4 regions of the Kosakonia pseudosacchari genome follow, and region 2 is predicted to be linked to each of the others. Evidence: predicted binding sites of a transcription regulator. Region 2 holds the regulator's gene; each other region holds the start of a gene.
What was found. The regulator PurR, encoded in region 2, represses purine synthesis genes. The targets are predictions, from matches to a motif close to CANGCAAACGTTTGCNTG.

Region 1 (5,128 bases), 950 kb from region 2:
GAACATCAGATCGGAACCGCCGCCGTGGATGTCGAAATGCGAACCCAGCTGTTTGCAGTTCATCGCCGAACACTCAATATGCCAGCCAGGACGCCCTTCGCCCCACGGTGATGGCCAGCTCGGCTCGCCGGGCTTGGACATTTTCCACAGCACGAAGTCCATCGGGTTACGTTTGACTTCCGCGACTTCTACGCGCGCGCCCGCCTGCAACTGATCCAGATCCTGGCGCGAAAGCTGGCCGTAAGTCGGATCGGTCGGCACCGAGAACATCACATCGCCGTTTTCGGCAACGTAAGCGTGTTCACGCTCCAGCAGGCGCTGGGTAATTTCAATAATTTCATGGATATGGTGCGTTGCGCGCGGTTCGCTGTCCGGGCGCAGAATGTTGAGCGCGTCAAAATCCTTATGCATCTCGACGATCATGCGGTCGACCAGCGCGACAAAACTTTCGCCGTTTTCATTAGCGCGCTTAATGATTTTGTCGTCAATATCGGTGATATTACGGACATATTTCAGCTTATAGCCGAGAAAACGCAAATAGCGGGATACCACGTCAAAGGCGACAAACGTACGGCCGTGACCGATATGACAGAGATCGTAAACGGTAATACCACACACGTACATGCCGACTTCCCCGGCATGAATAGGTTTGAATTCCTCTTTTTGGCGCGTCAGTGTATTAAAGATTTTTAACATCGAAGATTCCATGTGGACGTGTGTGGAACGAAAACCGCATATATTACCCGTAATTCAAACCCGAAGCAGCACACTTTGCAAGGTGATCCAGCCTCGCGGTTATGCTATAACAAGCGACTATCTCTGACCCACTGGCGGGTCTACGCACTACACTATCAGAACAGGATGCAATAATGGTTACTTTCCACACTAATCACGGCGACATCGTAATCAAAACCTTTGATGACAAAGCGCCTGAAACAGTTAAAAACTTCCTGGACTATTGCCGTGAAGGTTTCTACAACAACACGATTTTCCACCGTGTTATCAATGGCTTTATGATTCAGGGCGGCGGTTTCGAACCGGGCATGAACCAGAAAGTCACCAAAGACCCGATCAAAAACGAAGCCAACAACGGTCTGAAAAATACCCGTGGTACGCTGGCAATGGCGCGTACTCAGGCGCCGCACTCCGCTACCGCACAGTTCTTCATCAACGTGGCGGATAACGACTTCCTGAACTTCAGCGGCGAAAGCATGCAGGGCTGGGGCTACTGCGTATTTGCCGAAGTGGTTGAAGGTATGGACGTTGTTGACAAGATTAAAGGCGTTTCTACCGGCCGCAGCGGCATGCACCAGGATGTGCCGAAAGAAGACGTTGTGATTGAAAGCGTGGACGTCAGCGAGTAATTGGTGGCGACACTCTTTATCGCAGATTTGCATCTGCAAACAGAAGAACCGGCGATCACCGCCGGTTTTCTGCGTTTTTTGGCCGGTACGGCGCGTGAAGCTGATGCGCTCTACATTTTGGGCGATCTGTTTGAAGCGTGGATCGGCGACGACGATCCCAACCCGCTACATCAGCAAATAGCACACGCGATTAAAGCTCTCGTCGATAGCGGCGTCCCGTGCTATTTCATTCACGGCAACCGCGATTTCCTGCTCGGTAAACGCTTTGCTCAGGCCTGTGGAATGCAGCTTTTACCGCAAGAGCAGGTGCTCAAACTGTATGGCCGCAACGTGCTGATTATGCATGGCGATACACTCTGCACCGACGATACCGGTTATCAGGCCTTTCGCGCCAAAGTGCACCAACCCTGGCTGCAAACGCTGTTCCTCACCCTGCCGCTGTTTATCCGCCGCCGTATTGCCGCGAAAATGCGCGCGGGTAGCAAAGCGGCCAACAGCAGCAAGTCGCTTTCGATTATGGATGTAAACCAGCACGCCGTGGTGGAAGTCATGGAAAAACACCAGGTGCAGTGGTTGATCCACGGTCATACCCATCGCCCGGCAATGCATGAACTCACCGCGAATAACGCCCCCGCATTCCGTGCCGTTTTAGGCGCGTGGCACAGCGAAGGCTCGATGGTGCGCGTCAGCGAGAGCGATGTCGAACTGATTCATTTCCCGTTCTGAATACGCTTGCGATCAGGCGTCAAACGCGCGAAACATCGCTACGCAACCGTTTTCCTTGCCCGTTTTACATGCTATTCTCTGTGCCCTCTTATGTAGTCTGAAGCACACCCACAGGAGTTTTGAGACGTATGTCTTCAAGCAACCAACCGGCGCGCATCGCCATTGTTATGGGCTCGAAAAGCGACTGGGCCACTATGCAATTCGCCGCAGAAATCCTCGATACCCTGAACGTTCCGCACCATGTTGAAATCGTCTCCGCACACCGCACCCCGGATAAACTGTTTAGCTTCGCCGAAAGCGCGGAACAAAACGGTTTTCAGGTAATTATTGCCGGTGCCGGTGGCGCGGCGCATCTGCCGGGCATGATCGCGGCGAAAACACTGGTGCCGGTGCTGGGTGTGCCGGTACAAAGCGCGGCGTTAAGCGGTGTGGACAGCCTTTACTCTATCGTGCAGATGCCGCGCGGCATTCCGGTGGGAACGCTGGCGATTGGCAAAGCCGGTGCGGCCAACGCCGCGCTGCTGGCAGCGCAGATCCTGGCGCAGCATGATGCGCAACTGCACCAGCGTCTGGCGGCCTGGCGTCAATCACAAACGGACGACGTGCTGGATAACCCGGATCCGAGAGGCGCGGCATGAAACAGGTTTGTGTATTAGGCAACGGTCAGCTTGGCCGGATGTTGCGCCAGGCCGGTGAGCCGCTCAGCATTGCGGTCTGGCCTGTCGGGCTGGACGACGCCCCGGAAGCCGTTCCCTTTCAGCAAAGTGTAATCACCGCCGAAATCGAACGCTGGCCAGAAACGGCGTTAACGCGCGAACTGGCGCGCCACCCGGCGTTTGTTAACCGCGATGTGTTTCCGATCATTGCCGATCGCCTGACGCAAAAACAGTTATTCGACAAACTCGAACTGGCTACCGCGCCGTGGCAGTTGCTGGCGGATAAAAGCGAATGGCCTGCCGTGTTTTCCCGCCTGGGGGAACTGGCGATTGTTAAGCGCCGCGTGGGGGGCTATGACGGTCGTGGGCAGTGGCGTTTACGCGCAGGCGAAACGGATCAGTTGCCGGACGACTGCTACGGCGAGTGCATTGTTGAACAGGGCATCAATTTTTCCGGTGAAGTGTCGCTGGTCGGCGCGCGCGCGCGTGATGGCAGCACCGTTTTCTACCCGCTGACGCACAATCTGCATCAGGATGGCATTTTGCGTACCAGCGTGGTTTTCCCGCAGGCTAACGCCGCCCAGCAACAGCAGGCGGAAAACATGCTTTCTGCCATCATGCATGAGCTGAACTACGTCGGCGTGATGGCGATGGAGTGCTTCGTCACGCCGGGCGGGTTACTGATTAACGAACTGGCGCCGCGCGTGCATAACAGCGGCCACTGGACGCAGAATGGCGCGTCTATCAGCCAGTTTGAACTGCATCTGCGTGCGGTGGTGGATCTGCCGTTGCCGCCGCCAGTGGTTAACAGCCCGTCGGTGATGATCAACCTGATTGGCAGCGACCTGAACTATGACTGGTTAAAGCTGCCGCTGGTGCACCTGCACTGGTATGACAAAGAGGTGCGTCCGGGGCGCAAAGTGGGTCATTTGAACCTGAACGATGATGACACCGCTCGTCTGAGCGCCACGCTGGAAGCGCTGGTGCCGCTGTTGCCGCCGGAGTACGCGAGCGGCATTGCCTGGGCGCAGTCAAAACTGCAGTAATCTCCCGCCGGGGAATTGATCTCCCCTGTTCGGGGCGTAAAATCTGCACGCTGGTGGGGTTACCACCAGCGTTTTGCAGAAGGAAGCCCAATGAACGACGCCACGGATTATCTCGCCCTCCTGCGGGATGAAACGCCTCTTATTGATGTTCGCGCACCGGTTGAGTTCGCCAAAGGTGCCATGCCCGCCGCCATCAATCTGCCCTTAATGAACGACCGCGAACGTGCGGCTGTGGGCACCTGCTATAAACGCGAAGGGGCAGAAGCCGCGCTTCGCCTGGGGCATCAACTGGTCAATGGCGAAACCCGCGAACAACGCATCGAAGCATGGCGGCAAGCCTGCGCGCAATATCCGCAGGGTTACCTTTGTTGCGCCCGTGGCGGTCAGCGTTCACATATCGTTCAGCAATGGTTACGTGAAAGCCAGGTTCACTATCCGCTGGTGGTCGGTGGTTATAAAGCGCTGCGCCAGTCCGCGATAGAAGCCACACAACAACAGATGCAACGCCCGGCGCTGCTGGTGGGTGGCTGCACCGGGAGTGGCAAAACGTTGCTGGTGCGTTCGCAGCGTAACGGCATCGATCTTGAAGGCCTCGCCCGGCATCGCGGTTCCTCGTTTGGCCGGACGTTACAACCGCAGCGTTCACAGGCCAGCTTCGAAAACCAGCTGGCGGCGGCATTACTGAAAGTGACGCCCGCGTTCTGGCTACTGGAAGACGAAAGCGCCGCGATTGGGGCGAACCACCTGCCAGAGGTAGTACGCGCGAGAATGGCGCAATCGCCGCTGGTGGTGGTGGACGATCCCTTTGCACAACGCCTGGAGCGTTTGCGCGTCGACTATTTCGTCGCGATGCACGCGGCGTTTATCACCCGTGATGGCGAGGAAGAAGGCTGGCGTCAGTATGCAGAATATCTGCGCCACGGGCTTTTTGCCATTCGCCGCCGTCTGGGGTTACAGCGCTATGCGGAATTAACGCGGCATCTGGAAAACGCGCTGGGCCAGCAACAGCGCAGCGGCAGTACCGAGGGGCACTTCGCGTGGCTCGTGCCGCTGCTTGAGGAGTACTACGATCCGATGTACCGCTACCAGCTTGAGAAGCGCGCGAAAGCCATTCGCTTTCGCGGCACGTTTACAGAAGTAGCAGCCTGGCTGGCGGCACACAATCCTTAATGGCGATCGCGTTTATCGGCGCGTTTTGCCAGCCAGTCCCCCAGTACCTGGACTATCTGCACCAGAATAATCAGCGCGATAACCGTTACGATCATTACCTGGGTTTCATAACGGTAATAGCCGTAGCGGATCGCCAGATCGCCCACGCCACCACCGCCGACAATCC
Region 2 (5,128 bases):
CGGGTACAATCCGGTACCCGTTAATGCATAATATTTATCGTATTTATTAAACAGCCGAAAATGAGTATAGGCTTCAAAATCGGGTGATTCAATAAAAAGCCAGTAGCAAGCTAACCACTGCGTTATTGATAGTCGCTTGCGCAACTATCAATGCGATTAATGCGACGAGGAAGCCACCACCTTTTTATCTGCCAGTTCATCGGCTGCGCGGCGCTGAAGCCGATAGCCCAATGCGGCCAGCAGCACCATTGCTACCATGACACTGGTTGTCGTAAGCAGTGGTGTGGCGATGAGCCATGAGACGACCAGGCTTGCCAGGAAACATAAACCCAGTTGTAGCGTATTCTGCAAAGCTGCGGCGCGGCCGGTAGCTTGCGGGAAAGGACGCAGCGCCTGCGCGACCACGATCGGGTAAATCGCGCCGTTGGCCATCGCCATAAAGCAGAAGGGGATGAGCAGCGCGGTCAGCGAAACGTCCGGCATAAAACCAACGGCCCAGGTGGCGAGGACGCTTAACGCGAACGCCCCCAGCAGCCACGGCAGTAAACGCGAACCCTGCCATTTCTGCAGCGCGGCACGGCAACCGTAACCGCCGACCAAAAAGGCGATGGTTTGCGGCACATAACTGAGGCCAATCACCGATGGGCCATAACCCATTTCATGCAGAATAAACGGCGAACCGGTCAGCCAGGCGAAGAAACTGGCCGAGCAGGCGGCATAGATAATGACATTCCCGCGATAATCCCTGGCGCGCAGCAGATCCATAAAGGTCAGCGGTTGTTCGTGGTGCTCAATTTTATTCGCCGGTGCTTTCAGTCGCCATGCCGGGATCATCAGAATCAATGTGATCGCCAGTAAGGTGGCGAAAATGGCCTGCCAGTTGAAATGCGCAAGGATCCAGGCTCCCAGCAGCGGTGCCAGAGCGGGTGTTAAACCAACGAGCGGCATAATGGTGGCGAAGATGCGATTAACGCGATGCGTGGGATAGTTATCCGTCACCAGCGCCTGCCAGCTTACTGTCGCGGCGCAGACGCCAACCGCCTGGACAAAGCGCAGCACCAGCAGCAGGGTTGCATCGCGTACCCATAATGTACCCAGACAGCCCAGCGCGAAAATCGCCAGCCCGGCCAGCAAAACCGGCTTGCGGCCATAGCGATCCGATAGCGGCCCCCATACCAGTTGCGCAATGGCAAAGCCCGCCAGAAACAGGCTTAAGGTTGCGCTAACCACCGCAGACGATGTGTGTAAATCTTGCTGTATCGCGCTGAAAGCGGGGAGGTACATATCAGTGGCTAAAAAGCCGAGCACGCTTAATCCCGCGAGCCAGACTAAAAATCCATTGCCAGGTTGCATGTGGGTTTCTCTTTATTGCAGGTAATCAGGGCTGTTGAGTGTAAGGAGTGCATTAAGGCTTGTGAAACGCTAATATTTGCGTAGTGGTTTCAAAATTTTTGCAGGCAGATTATGTGGTCAGAATATTCGCTGGAAGTGGTTGATGCTGTCGCCCGCAATGGCAGTTTTAGCGGTGCAGCGCAGGAGTTACACCGTGTGCCCTCTGCAGTGAGCTATACCGTGCGACAGCTTGAGGAGTGGCTGGCTGTTCCGCTGTTTGAACGCCGCCATCGTGATGTCGAGCTCACGCCTGCCGGGGTCTGGTTTTTGAAAGAAGGGCGTGCTGTTATCAAAAAAATGCAGATCACCCGTCAGCAGTGTCAGCAAATCGCTAACGGCTGGCGCGGACAACTGGCGATTGCGGTCGACAACATCGTCAAACCTGAGCGTACCCGGCAATTGATCGTCGATTTCTATCGCCATTTCAGCGACGTTGAGTTACAGGTCTACCAGGAAGTATTTAACGGTGTCTGGGATGCGCTTGCTGATGGGCGGGTTGAACTGGCGATCGGCGCAACGCAGGCCATTCCCGTCGGCGGGCGCTATGCGTTTCGCGATATGGGGATGCTGAGCTGGAAATGTGTGGTTTCCAGTCGCCATCCGCTGGCGTCACTGGCAGGCCCGCTTAGCGACGACACCTTACGCAACTGGCCTTCACTTATCCAGGAAGATACGTCCCGTTCGTTGCCCAAACGTATTACCTGGCTGCTGGATAATCAGAAACGCGTGATCGTCCCGGATTGGGCGTCGTCGGAGGCGTGCTTATCGGCAGGATTATGCGTGGGAATGGTGCCGGCACACTTTGCCCGCCCACGGCTCGACAGCGGTGACTGGGTCGCGCTGACGCTGGAAAACCCCTTCCCGGACGCGGCGTGCTGCCTGACGTGGCAGCAAAATGAAGCTTCCCCGGCGTTAAACTGGCTGCTGGAATACCTGGGAGATAGTGAAACGCTGAATAATGAATGGTTACGGGAGCCGAATTAACGGCTCCGTAATAAGCGATTAGCGGCGGTAGTCGCGGAACGGACCATCGGCCACGGAACGGCGCTCAACCAGGCGCGGATGCACTTCAATAGACTGCGACTCTTCGCGCTTGTTGACGATGCGATCAAGCAGCATGGTAAACGCCGTTTCTCCCAGCGAGTCTTTCGGCTGGTGAATCGTGGTCAACGCCGGGGTGAAGAAGCGTGAGTTACGCACGTTGTCATAACCAATCAGGGAAATATCCTGCGGTACGCGTAAACCCATCTCATCGGCAGCGCACAGCGCGCCCATTGCCATAATGTCACCACCGCAAAAGACAGCGGTAGGACGATGCGCCTGACCGAGGATTTGCTGCATCGCGCGATAGCCGGATTCCGGCTCGAAATCGCCCTGGACGATCCAGCTTTCCGGCACGCTAATAAGAGCTTCTTCCATCGCTTTCATAAAGCCAGCCAGACGGCCAGCGCCAGTGTTACGCTCCAGAGGACCGGGGATCACGCCAATATCGCGGTGTCCGCGGTCAATAAGATAGCGCCCGGCCATATAACCGCCTTCAAAGGCGTTATCAATAACGGAATCCGTAAAGTCGGCCTTCGCTTCGCCCCAGTCCATCACCACCATCGGGATATGGCGGTACTCTTCGAGCATGCTTAACAGCGATTCCGGGTATTCGGAACACATTACCAGCAAGCCATCGACGCGTTTTTGCGCCATCATCGACAGATAAGCCCGCTGTTTTTCCAGGCTATTCCAGGCATTACCGAGGATCAGGGTGTAACCCTTCTGGAAGCACTTTTTCTCAACGGCTTCAATAATTTCAGCAAAGTAGGCCGCTTCACTGCTGGTGGCCAGCAAGCCGATCGATTTTGTGTGATTCACTTTCAGGCTGCGGGCGACGGCGCTGGGGGAATAGTGCAACTCTTTAATCGCCGCCCACACGGCATTGCGCGTTTCTTCGGCGACGAAACGGGTTTTGTTAATTACATGTGATACGGTTGTAGTGGAAACGTTTGCTCGTTTCGCTACGTCTTTAATCGTTGCCATCAGATATCACTCCAGACCATATCATAAGCTCCTGATAATACATAAGGTAAACGTTTGCCTTTAATCACCCTGTACCCATCAAAGGGGGTGCGGTACGCCGGGAAAACGACACTGGACGTCAGGAGGGGAGTCAATGGCCGGTACGCTAATAAATTTAGCGTCGAATTTTGTCTGATCTTGAGCAAAAGGGGAAGTATTAAAACGTTTCTCCTGCCAATTCCCGCAAGATTTTTAAGATAATTTGTGCAAAAATGCGTTATCTCACTTTTTGTGGGGAAATTAAAAAGGGGAAAATTGATGAGCACCGATCTGAAGTATTCTTTAATCACTACCGTCATCGTTCTGGGCCTGATTGTTTTCGGCGGTCTGACTGCTGCACTGCATTGATCTATCGCGAGGGAGAGCCTCTTCTCCCTCGGTTTTCTTCCCCCGCTATTGTTATCACTTCTGCAATAATCTTTTGTCATTCTGCTAACTTCTGTTTTTTGTGATAGCTGTCATACTTTTGACTTCAGCGACAGGGTCGCAAGTCGGCATGTCTATTTTGGAGTGACAGATGAAAATTAATTTCCCTTTGCTTGCCCTGGCGATTGGCGCCTTCGGCATTGGTACCACCGAGTTTTCCCCGATGGGATTACTGCCGGTTATTGCCCGCGGCGTTGACGTTTCTATTCCGGCGGCGGGGATGCTGATTAGCGCCTACGCGATCGGCGTGATGGTCGGTGCGCCGTTAATGACGTTGCTGCTGTCTCACCGCGGCAGACGCAACGCCCTGATCTTTTTGATGGCGATTTTTACGCTCGGTAACGTGCTGTCGGCGATTGCGCCGGATTACGCCACATTAATGCTGGCGCGTATCGTCACCAGCCTGAACCATGGCGCTTTCTTTGGTCTTGGTTCGGTGATGGCAGCAAGCGTGGTCGCGAAAGAGAAGCAGGCCAGTGCGGTGGCGACCATGTTCATGGGGCTGACCATTGCTAACATTGGCGGTGTCCCTGCCGCGACCTGGCTGGGTGAAACCATTGGCTGGCGTATGTCGTTCATGGCTACCGCCGGGCTGGGTGTGATTGCCATGGCGAGTCTGTTCTTTTCACTGCCGAAAGGTGGCGCAGGTGAGCGCCCGGACGTGCGTAAAGAGCTGTCGGTGCTGGTGCGCCCGCAGGTGTTATCCGCGTTGCTGACCACCGTGCTCGGTGCGGGTGCCATGTTCACGCTGTATACCTATATTGCGCCGGTGCTGCACACCATTACCGATGCCACTCCCGTTTTTGTCACGGCGATGCTGGTGTTGATTGGCGTTGGCTTCTCCATTGGTAACTATCTCGGCGGCAAACTGGCGGATCGTTCCGTAACCGGCACGCTGAAAGGCTTTTTACTTCTGCTGATTGCCATCATGCTGGCGATCCCGTTCCTGGCGCGCAGTGAAGTGGGCGCGGCTATCAGCATGGTGGTATGGGGCGCGGCGACGTTTGCGGTGGTTCCACCGTTGCAGATGCGTGTCATGCGCGTTGCGCACGAAGCACCTGGGCTTTCATCGTCAGTCAATATCGGTGCCTTTAACCTTGGTAATGCGCTGGGTGCGGCAGCCGGTGGGGCAGTGATTTCCGGTGGGCTGGGTTATGATTTCGTCCCGGTTATGGGGGCGATTATTGCCGGGCTGGGCCTGCTGGTGGTGCTGTTCTCTGGTCGCTCACAGCCAGAACGTGCT
Region 3 (5,128 bases), 1.4 Mb from region 2:
ATCGAACAGGGTGCGCATTTCTCTGTCCAGCCGTTTTAACAGAAACCGCCCCACGTCTTCCGGCAGCTCAAACCCACGGATCCGCGCCCGCAGCTGTAAGGCCTGTAATTTGTCTTCGTCGGAAAGCGGTTGCAGCTTGTAGATTTGTCCCCAGTCCAGCCGTGAGGCGAGATCCGGCAACCCCAGGTTGAGCTGGCGCGGAGGCCTGTCGCCGGTTATCAGCAAGCGGGTTTTGCCCTGTTCCAGAATGCGGTTGTAGAGGTTGAAAATCGCCATCTCCCACGGCTCGTCACCGGCCACGCATTCGATATTGTCGATACACACCAGCGAGAGTTGCTCCATCCCATCCAGCACTTCCGGCACAAACCAGGTGCGCTTATCGAGCGGCACATAGCCGACGGCATCACCGCGCTGGGAGAGTTCGGCACAAGCCGCATGCAGCAAATGGCTGCGCCCCGCGCCTTCACGCGACCAGAAATAGATATATCCGCTGTGCGCCTGGCGCAGAACGTTTTGCAGTGCCGCCAGTAAAGAGGGGTTATCACCCGGCCAGAAACTCGCGAAGGTTTCATCATCGGGTAAATACAATGGCAGGGAGAGCTGTGCCGGCGTGTTCAGAGGTACCTCAACAAGGCTTACAAAAAACGCAGTGAGTCTATCACAAAATGTTGCAAGGTTTGAACCGGGCACAAGGCCCGGTTCAATTCTGCACGATGTTTATGACTTTGCAGCGTCGTCTTCTGGCGCGTCCAGCACCACTTCTTCCGGGCGCAGTACGCTAATCAGTTTAAAGATCAGGCTCAGACCCACACCGACGATCGTCGCCAGCGCCATGCCTTTCAGTTCGGCGGCACCAATGTGCACTTTCGCGCCGCTGACGCCGATGATCAGAATAACGGAGGTCAGGATCAGGTTTTGCGCTTTGCTGTAATCAACTTTCGATTCGATCAGCACGCGGATACCGGAAGCACCGATTACGCCGTACAGCAGCAGGGAAACACCGCCCATTACCGGCACCGGGATAATCTGGATAGCCGCCGCCAGTTTACCGACGCAGGAGAGCAGAATAGCGATAATCGCCGCGCCGCCAATCACCCAGGTGCTGTACACGCGCGTAATGGCCATCACACCGATGTTCTCGCCGTAGGTGGTGTTCGGCGTGGAACCGAAGAAGCCGGAGATCATGGTTGAAAGGCCGTTGGCGAACATGGAGCGGTGCAAGCCCGGATCGCGGATCAGATCTTTTTTGACGATATTCGCCGTCACGACCAGGTGACCCACGTGCTCGGCAATTACCACCAGCGCTGCCGGCAGAATAGTGAAAATGGCAAACCACTCAAACCGCGGGGTATAGAACGTCGGCAGCGCGAACCAGTGCGCCTGGGCAATCGGCGTGGTATCGACAACGCCCATCGCGAAGGAGAGCGCATAGCCCGCCAGCACGCCAATGAGAATCGGGATAATCGCCATAAAGCCACGGAACAGCACCGAGCCAAACACCGTCACGCCCAGCGTCACCAGCGAGATGATCACGGTTTTGGAATCCGCAGACTGCCCTTCCGCTGGCAGCAGACCGGCCATATTCGCCGCCACGCCCGCCAGTTCCAGACCGATGACGGCAACGATTGCGCCCATCGCCGCAGGCGGGAACATCACATCCAGCCAGCCGGTGCCCGCTTTTTTCACAATGAACGAGACAAGGCAGAACAGCACGCCGCACATAATGAACCCACCGAGCGCCACTTCGTAGCCCAGCGGCAGCAACAGCAGCACCGGGGAAATAAACGCAAAGCTGGAACCTAAATAGGCCGGGATTTTCCCTTTACAAATAAAGATATAGAGCAGTGTCCCGATACCATTAAACAGCAGCACGGTGGCCGGGTTAATGTGGAACAGGATTGGCACCAGCACCGTTGCGCCGAACATGGCGAACAGATGCTGTAAACTAAGCGGGATGGTCTGCAAAAGCGGCGGTCTTTCACTTACCCCGATAGCACGGCGCGTCATAGTGTTTTCCTCTGAGTGTTGTTGTTGTCCGCCCGTCCAAAATGGCGGGCAGTGTTATGAATTCCAAAAAAAAGCCGACTATCAAAGTCGGCTTTCGATTTCTAATCAGTTATTTCGTACCAAAGATTTTGTCGCCGGCGTCGCCGAGGCCCGGAATAATGTATCCGTGCTCATTCAGCCCCTGGTCAATCGACGCGGTGTACAGTTCAACATCCGGGTGCGCTTTTTCCAGCGCCGCCAGACCTTCCGGCGCGGCAACCAGCACCAGCACTTTAATGCTGTGGCAACCGGCGTTTTTCAGCAGGTCGATGGTAGCGATCATCGAACCGCCGGTCGCCAGCATCGGGTCAACCACCAGCGCCATACGCTCGTCAATATTGGACACCAGTTTCTGGAAATACGGTACCGGCTCCAGCGTCTCTTCATTACGGTAGATGCCAACGACGCTGATACGCGCACTCGGTACGTGCTCCAGCACGCCTTCCATCATACCCAGACCGGCGCGCAGGATCGGCACAACGGTGATTTTCTTACCTTTTATTTGATCAACCTGAACCGGACCGTTCCAGCCTTCGATAGTGACTTTTTCGGTTTCCAGATCGGCCGTTGCTTCATAGGTCAGCAGGCTGCCCACTTCTGAGGCGAGTTCACGAAAGCGTTTGGTGCTGATGTCGTTCTCTCGCATCAGGCCCAGCTTGTGTTTGACGAGTGGGTGTTTTACTTCCACGACCTTCATACTCTTCTCCTTTCCCCTGACAGGTGGCAGCCACAAAAAAAATCGCCGGATTATACCGCTTTTTCTCCGTCGCGCTACAGAAAGGCGCTTGATCGCGATCAATCAGACTGGAAAAGAGTATATCGCAAGAATCCGCCGCGCCCTTAAATAATGGACTCGCAAACGTTTGCCTTGGCTGTTAGAATTGCGCCGAATTTTATTTCTACCGCAAGTAAACGCGTGGGGACCCAAGCAGTGACCGATAAAACCTCTCTCAGCTATAAAGATGCCGGTGTTGATATCGACGCAGGTAATGCTCTGGTTGACCGAATCAAAGGCGTGGTGAAGAAAACCCGTCGCCCGGAAGTGATGGGCGGTTTGGGCGGCTTCGGTGCGCTGTGCGCGCTGCCGCAAAAATATCGTGAGCCAGTACTGGTTTCCGGCACTGACGGCGTGGGCACAAAACTGCGTCTGGCAATGGATCTGAAACGTCACGACACCATCGGTATCGATCTGGTGGCCATGTGCGTTAACGATCTGGTGGTACAGGGCGCAGAGCCGCTGTTCTTCCTCGACTATTACGCGACCGGCAAGCTGGATGTTGATACCGCCGCCAGCGTGATCAACGGCATCGCCGAAGGCTGTCTGCAATCTGGCTGTGCGCTGGTGGGCGGCGAAACGGCGGAAATGCCGGGCATGTACCATGGAGAAGATTACGATGTCGCCGGTTTCTGCGTCGGTGTGGTAGAAAAATCAGAAATCATCGACGGTGCCAAAGTGGCCGACGGCGACGTGCTGGTAGCACTGGCTTCCAGCGGCCCGCACTCCAATGGCTATTCGCTGGTGCGTAAAGTGCTCGAAGTGAGCGGTGCCGATCCGCTGGCGACGCAACTGGAAGGCAAACCGCTGGCCGATCACCTGCTGGAACCGACCCGCATTTATGTGAAGTCCGTGCTGGAGCTGATTGCAAATGTCGATGTCCACGCTATCGCCCACCTGACCGGCGGCGGTTTCTGGGAAAACATTCCGCGCGTACTGCCGGATAACACCCAGGCGGTCATCGATGAATCCTCCTGGCAGTGGCCGGCCGTGTTTAACTGGCTGCAAAACGCCGGTAACGTGAGCCGCCACGAAATGTACCGCACCTTTAACTGCGGCGTCGGCATGGTGATTGCGCTGCCTGCGGCAGAAGCCGATAAAGCCATCACGCTGCTGAATGCGAAGGGTGAAAACGCGTGGAAAATCGGTATCATCAAAGCATCCGATTCCAGTGAGCGTGTGGTTATTGAATGAAAAACATCGTGGTGCTGATTTCCGGTAACGGAAGCAACTTGCAGGCAATTATCGACGCCTGCAAACAGAAAAAAATCAACGGCACCCTGCGGGCAGTTTTCAGTAATAAGGCCGACGCGTTCGGCCTTGAACGTGCGCGGGAAGCCAATATTCCCGCTCATGCGCTGAGCGCAGATCAGTTCGCCAGCCGCGATGCGTTTGACCGCGAGCTGATGCAGGAAATCGACGCCTATGCCCCGGACGTGGTCGTGCTGGCGGGTTATATGCGTATCCTCAGCCCGGCGTTTGTCGCGCATTACGCCGGACGTCTGTTGAATATCCACCCTTCCCTGTTGCCGAAATATCCCGGCCTGCACACGCACCGTCAGGTGCTGGAAAACGGCGATGAAGAACACGGCACCAGCGTGCATTTTGTTACCGATGAGCTGGACGGCGGCCCGGTGATTTTGCAAGCCAAAGTACCGGTGTTTGAAGGTGATACGGAAGAAGAGATCACCGAACGCGTGCAGTCGCAGGAACATGCGATTTACCCGCTGGTGGTTAGCTGGTTTGTTGATGGCCGCCTGAAAATGGACAGCAACAGCGCGTGGCTGGATGGTGTGCGCTTACCGCCCGAAGGCTATGCGGCCGACGAATAATTACTCAATTTATCGCTTTTCACCCTGCCCGCCGCGGCAGGGTTTCTTCCCTCTCCCCTGCAAAAAGAAAAAGTGACTTTATTTCCATCATCTTAGATGCGAAAAACGGATTACTGTCATACTTTTTTGGCACAGTTGGACATCTGACGGCAAAGCTCGCCATAATAAGTTGTGTCATACGAAGGGACGCCAGCAACGTTCACCTGTCAGTCAGGGCACCGCGAGAGCGAGAAGGATTTGCCGTGTCCCGAGCAAGAACCGGAGTGTAAACAGGAATGGGTCAGGAAAAGTTATATCTCGAAAAAGAACTAAGCTGGTTGTGCTTCAATGAACGTGTTCTCCAGGAAGCCGCCGACAAAAGTAACCCACTTATCGAACGCATGCGTTTTTTGGGGATCTATTCCAACAACCTCGACGAATTTTATAAAGTCCGTTTTGCTGAACTGAAACGCCGCTTAATCATCAGCGAAGAGCA
Region 4 (5,128 bases), 1.9 Mb from region 2:
GTCGCTGTTCGCTGGTGTGGTGTCATTCGCTGGAAAAACAGCAGCAGGTTGCCGCCTGGTCTGACGAGCTTTTCTGCCTCGAGTTACAAAAGGCCTTTGGCTGGCGGCTCGGGCGCATTCTGCATGTGGGCAAACGCAGCGTTTACCCGCTGACGCTGACCGCGGCCGCTTCGCCTGTCTCGCACCGCGCGGTGCTGGTCGGCAATGCCGCGCAAACGCTGCATCCAATCGCCGGGCAGGGTTTTAACCTCGGCATGCGCGATGTGATGACGCTGGCGGAAACGTTGGCTGAAGCGTGGGCGGCGCAGCGAGATGTTGGTTACTACCCCGTGTTGACGGGCTACCGCGATCGCCGCCATGCGGATAAAAAAGCCACCATCGGCGTTACCGATGGGCTGGTGCATCTGTTTGCCAATCACTGGATACCGTTGGTCGTCGGGCGTAATGCCGGGCTGATGGCGATGGAATTATTTACCCCCGCGCGCGATGCGCTGGCGCAGCGTACCCTCGGTTGGGTTGCCCGTTAAAGACAAAAGGAGCGAAGAGTGCAGAGTGTTGATGTTGCGATTGTCGGCGGCGGTATGGTCGGGTTGGCGCTGGCCTGTGGTTTACAGGGCAGCGGGTTGCGCGTGGCGGTGCTGGAGCAGAATGAACCGACACCGCTGGCGGAAGATGCTCCTCCGGCGCTGCGCGTGTCAGCGATTAATGCTGCCAGTGAAAAGTTACTGACGCACCTTGGCGTCTGGTCAAACATTATTGCCCAACGTGCCGGGCGTTATCACGGCATGGAAGTGTGGGACAAAGACAGTTTTGGCCGCATCGCGTTTGACGACCAGAGCATGGGCTACAGCCATCTTGGTTACATTATTGAAAATGCGGTGATCCACCAGGCGCTGTGGGATAAAGCCCGGCAGTGCAAGGATGTTACCCTCATGGCTCCGGCTGAGTTGCAGCAGGTGGCGTGGGGCGAAAACGAGGCGTTTCTGACTTTAAAAGATGGCACCATGCTCACTGCACGGCTGGTGGTTGGCGCAGATGGCGCAAACTCCTGGCTGCGTAACAAGGCCGACATTCCGCTGACATTCTGGGATTACCATCATCATGCGCTTGTGGCGACCATTCGCACCGATGAGCCGCATCAGGCGGTGGCGCGCCAGGTATTTGGTAACGATGGCATTCTCGCTTTTCTGCCGCTTAACGATCCGCATTTATGCTCAATTGTCTGGTCGCTGCCGCCAGAGCAGGCGAAAGCCATGCAGCAAGCGAGTGAGGAAGCATTCAACCAGGCGCTGTGCGTGGCGTTCGATAATCGTCTTGGGCTGTGCCGCGTTGAGAGCGAACGTCAGGTATATCCACTCACAGGACGCTATGCGCGCCAGTTTGCCGGGCACCGTCTGGCGCTGGTTGGCGATGCTGCGCACACCATTCACCCGCTGGCGGGGCAGGGTGTTAACCTCGGCTTTATGGATGTCGCGGAGTTGATAACCGAGCTGAAGCGCCTGAGCCGCGAAGGTAAAGACATTGGTCAGCATCTCTATTTGCGCCGCTATGAGCGCAGCCGCAAACACAGCGCGGCGTTGATGCTGGCCGGAATGCAGGGTTTTCGCGAACTCTTCTCGGGTGCAAATCCGGCGAAAAAGCTGCTGCGTGATATCGGCCTGAAACTGGCAGATACCCTTCCCGGTGTGAAAACCCGTTTGTTACGCCAGGCGATGGGGCTCAACGATCTGCCTGAGTGGTTACGTTAACTGCGTCACACTTTCCCTTCCCGGTCCCGGGAAGGGATGCCTCCTCCTCATTTGAAATATTCTAATTTCACCTCATTTTTCGGATTAGATTTTCTCATGTCGCGTTTTTTTCTTTTCGGGAAAATCCTCTCTTTTGCAGAGTGAAATGCTGCAATCTCTTCTCCGTTGTCGGTAACACTGATTTTTAATGAAGGGTGAATCGTTATTCACCAGAATAATACTCTGATGGCATTTTGTGCGTGATGGGTCATAAGCTAATGTGATGGACCATTTTTCTTTATGGTTAAGCTCTGCTTTCGATGATAAGTTCAGGCCAAAGAGAACGTTTGCGTCGACGTCGTAAAACGGTGTCGGCACCAGTTGTTTTGGCGCAAATTACGCCGCTGAAAAACGTGATAGCTCAGCTTATTCGACGAGGAAAAGATGGCTCAGCAGACCCCTTTGTATGAACAACACACCCTAAACGGCGCCCGCATGGTGGATTTTCATGGCTGGATGATGCCGCTGCATTACGGCTCACAAATCGATGAACACCACGCGGTGCGCACCGATGCCGGAATGTTTGATGTGTCGCACATGACCATCGTCGATCTCAAAGGCAGCCGCACCCGGGAGTTTCTGCGGTATTTGCTGGCAAACGACGTCGCCAAACTCACGAAGCCCGGTAAAGCGCTCTACACCGGCATGCTAAATGCCTCGGGCGGCGTAATTGATGACTTAATCGTCTACTACTTCACTGAAGATTTCTTCCGCCTCGTTGTAAACTCCGCCACCCGCGAAAAAGACCTCTCCTGGATTTCCCAACACGCTGAACCTTATGCCATCGACATCACTGTACGTGATGATCTGTCGCTGATCGCCGTACAAGGCCCGAACGCGCAGGCGAAAGCCGCCAGCCTGTTTACTGACGAGCAGCGTCACGCCGTTGAAGGTATGAAACCATTCTTTGGCGTGGAAACCGGTGATCTGTTCATTGCGACCACCGGTTATACCGGCGAAGCAGGGTATGAAATTGCGCTGCCCAATGAAAAAGCGGCCAGCTTCTGGCAAGCGCTGGTCAATGCGGGCGTGAAACCTTGCGGCCTTGGCGCACGCGATACGCTGCGTCTGGAAGCGGGTATGAACCTGTACGGTCAGGAGATGGATGAAGGTATCTCTCCGCTGGCCGCCAATATGGGCTGGACGATCGCCTGGGAGCCGCAGGATCGTGAATTTATTGGTCGTGAAGCGCTGGAACTGCAACGCGAAAAAGGCACCGAACAGCTGGTTGGCCTGGTGATGACGGAAAAAGGCGTATTGCGTAATGAACTGCCGGTGCACTTCACCGATGCGCAAGGCAATGTGCAAAAAGGCGTGATCACCAGCGGTACGTTCTCGCCAACGCTCGGCTACAGTATTGCACTGGCACGTGTTCCGGCGGGGATCGGCGAAAATGCTGTTGTACAGATCCGCAACCGCGAAATGCCGGTGAAAGTCACTAAACCTGTTTTTGTACGCGCTGGTAAACCCGTCGCGTAATCTTTTTATCTGGAGAGAATGAAATGAGCAACGTACCAGGCGAACTGAAATACAGCAAAGAACATGAGTGGCTGCGCAAAGAAGCGGACGGCACTTACACCGTTGGCATCACCGAACATGCGCAAGAACTGCTGGGCGATATGGTGTTTGTCGATCTGCCGGAAGCGGGCGCGACCGTCAGCGCGGGCGATGATTGCGCCGTTGCCGAATCGGTAAAAGCGGCTTCTGATATCTACGCGCCAATCAGCGGTGAAATTGTGGCGGTTAATGATCAACTGGCCGATTCGCCGGAGCTGGTCAACAGCGAGCCGTATGGCGAAGGCTGGATTTTCAAAATTAAAGCCAGCGACGAAGCCGAAGTTGCCGCGCTGCTGGATGCGACAGCGTACGCCGCGCTGCTCGAAGACGAGTAAATACGCCTCATCCTTCGCGTGGCAGGCGCGTTGGCTTCCACGCATTCCCGGGCGCTTACTGATGTCAGCGGCCGGGGATGTGCTGCGTCGCCGCCTTCCTGCAATGCGAAGGGCTTAGCATATTCAGGCAATTTCTAAATACGATTCACTGCACGTTTCAGGAACCATCGCTCATGACACAGACTTTAAGCCAGCTTGAAAACCGTGGCGCTTTCATTGGACGTCACATTGGGCCGGATGCTCAGCAACAGCAGGAGATGCTGAACACAGTTGGCGCGGATTCGTTAAACGCACTGATTGGCCAGATCGTGCCAAAAGACATCCAGCTTGCCACTCCGCCGCAGGTTGGGGAATCGACCACTGAGTTCGCAGCCCTGGCCGAGCTGAAAGCGATTGCCAGCCGCAACAAGCGCTTTAAGTCTTACATTGGCATGGGCTACACCGCCGTGCAGTTGCCGCCGGTTATTCTGCGCAACATGCTGGAAAATCCAGGCTGGTACACCGCCTACACCCCGTATCAGCCGGAAGTGTCGCAGGGCCGCCTTGAAGCGCTGCTCAACTTCCAGCAGGTTACGCTCGATCTCACCGGGCTGGATATCGCTTCCGCGTCGTTGCTGGATGAAGCCACCGCAGCGGCTGAAGCGATGGCCATGGCGAAGCGCGTCAGCAAACTGAAAGGTGCCAACCGCTTCTTCGTCGCGGCCGATGTGCATCCGCAAACGCTCGATGTCGTGCGCACTCGCGCCGAAACCTTCGGTTTTGACGTGATTGTTGATGACGCGGCTAAAGTTCTCGATCACCAGGATGTGTTCGGCGTACTGCTCCAGCAGGTCGGCACGACGGGTGAAGTGCATGATTACAGCGCGCTGATTAACCAACTGAAATCCCGCAAAATCGTGGTCAGCGTTGCCGCCGATTTGTTGACGCTGGTGCAACTGACTGCGCCAGGTAAACAGGGGGCCGACATTGTGTTTGGCTCCGCGCAACGCTTTGGCGTGCCGATGGGCTACGGTGGCCCGCACGCGGCATTCTTTGCCGCAAAAGATGAATACAAACGCTCCATGCCAGGCCGCATTATCGGTGTGTCGAAAGATGCCGCCGGTAACACCGCGCTGCGCATGGCGATGCAGACGCGCGAGCAGCATATTCGCCGCGAGAAAGCCAACTCCAACATCTGTACTTCGCAGGTTCTGCTGGCCAACATCGCCAGCTTGTACGCGGTGTTCCACGGTCCGGCCGGGCTGAAACGCATTGCCGGACGTATTCATCGCCTGACCGATATCCTTGCTGCTGGTTTGCAGCGCGGTGGCCTGAAACTGCGCCACGCGCACTACTTTGACACCCTGTGTGTTGATGTTGCGGACAAAGCCGCCGTGCTGGCTCGCGCCGAAGCGCAGGAAATTAATCTGCGTAGCGACATTCTTAACGCCGTTGGCATCACGCTGGATG

Region 1: the regulator PurR is predicted to act here: its motif matches at 2,130-2,147, upstream of purE (5-(carboxyamino)imidazole ribonucleotide mutase).
Region 3: the regulator PurR is predicted to act here: its motif matches at 2,899-2,916, upstream of purM (phosphoribosylformylglycinamidine cyclo-ligase).
Region 4: the regulator PurR is predicted to act here: its motif matches at 2,064-2,081, upstream of gcvT (glycine cleavage system aminomethyltransferase GcvT).

What each region holds. Positions count from the first base shown of each region.
Region 1 is NZ_CP063425.1:1,204,172-1,209,299, reverse strand. It holds gene cysS (cysteine--tRNA ligase) at 1-696, opposite strand, end outside; gene ppiB (peptidylprolyl isomerase B) at 870-1,364, shown strand; gene lpxH (UDP-2,3-diacylglucosamine diphosphatase) at 1,368-2,090, shown strand; gene purE (5-(carboxyamino)imidazole ribonucleotide mutase) at 2,219-2,728, shown strand; gene purK (5-(carboxyamino)imidazole ribonucleotide synthase) at 2,725-3,792, shown strand; gene mnmH (tRNA 2-selenouridine(34) synthase MnmH) at 3,883-4,962, shown strand; gene IP581_RS05555 (methionine ABC transporter permease) at 4,959-5,128, opposite strand, start outside.
Region 2 is NZ_CP063425.1:2,153,188-2,158,315, forward strand. It holds gene punC (purine nucleoside transporter PunC) at 157-1,353, opposite strand; gene punR (DNA-binding transcriptional activator PunR) at 1,465-2,376, shown strand; gene purR (HTH-type transcriptional repressor PurR) at 2,395-3,420, opposite strand; gene cydH (cytochrome bd-I oxidase subunit CydH) at 3,718-3,807, shown strand; gene IP581_RS10150 (MFS transporter) at 3,977-5,128, shown strand, end outside.
Region 3 is NZ_CP063425.1:3,508,231-3,513,358, forward strand. It holds gene IP581_RS16525 (DnaA inactivator Hda) at 1-618, opposite strand, end outside; gene uraA (uracil permease) at 718-2,007, opposite strand; gene upp (uracil phosphoribosyltransferase) at 2,117-2,743, opposite strand; gene purM (phosphoribosylformylglycinamidine cyclo-ligase) at 2,978-4,015, shown strand; gene purN (phosphoribosylglycinamide formyltransferase) at 4,012-4,653, shown strand; gene ppk1 (polyphosphate kinase 1) at 4,929-5,128, shown strand, end outside.
Region 4 is NZ_CP063425.1:4,038,061-4,043,188, reverse strand. It holds gene ubiH (2-octaprenyl-6-methoxyphenyl hydroxylase) at 1-527, shown strand, start outside; gene ubiI (FAD-dependent 2-octaprenylphenol hydroxylase) at 546-1,748, shown strand; gene gcvT (glycine cleavage system aminomethyltransferase GcvT) at 2,172-3,266, shown strand; gene gcvH (glycine cleavage system protein GcvH) at 3,290-3,679, shown strand; gene gcvP (aminomethyl-transferring glycine dehydrogenase) at 3,853-5,128, shown strand, end outside.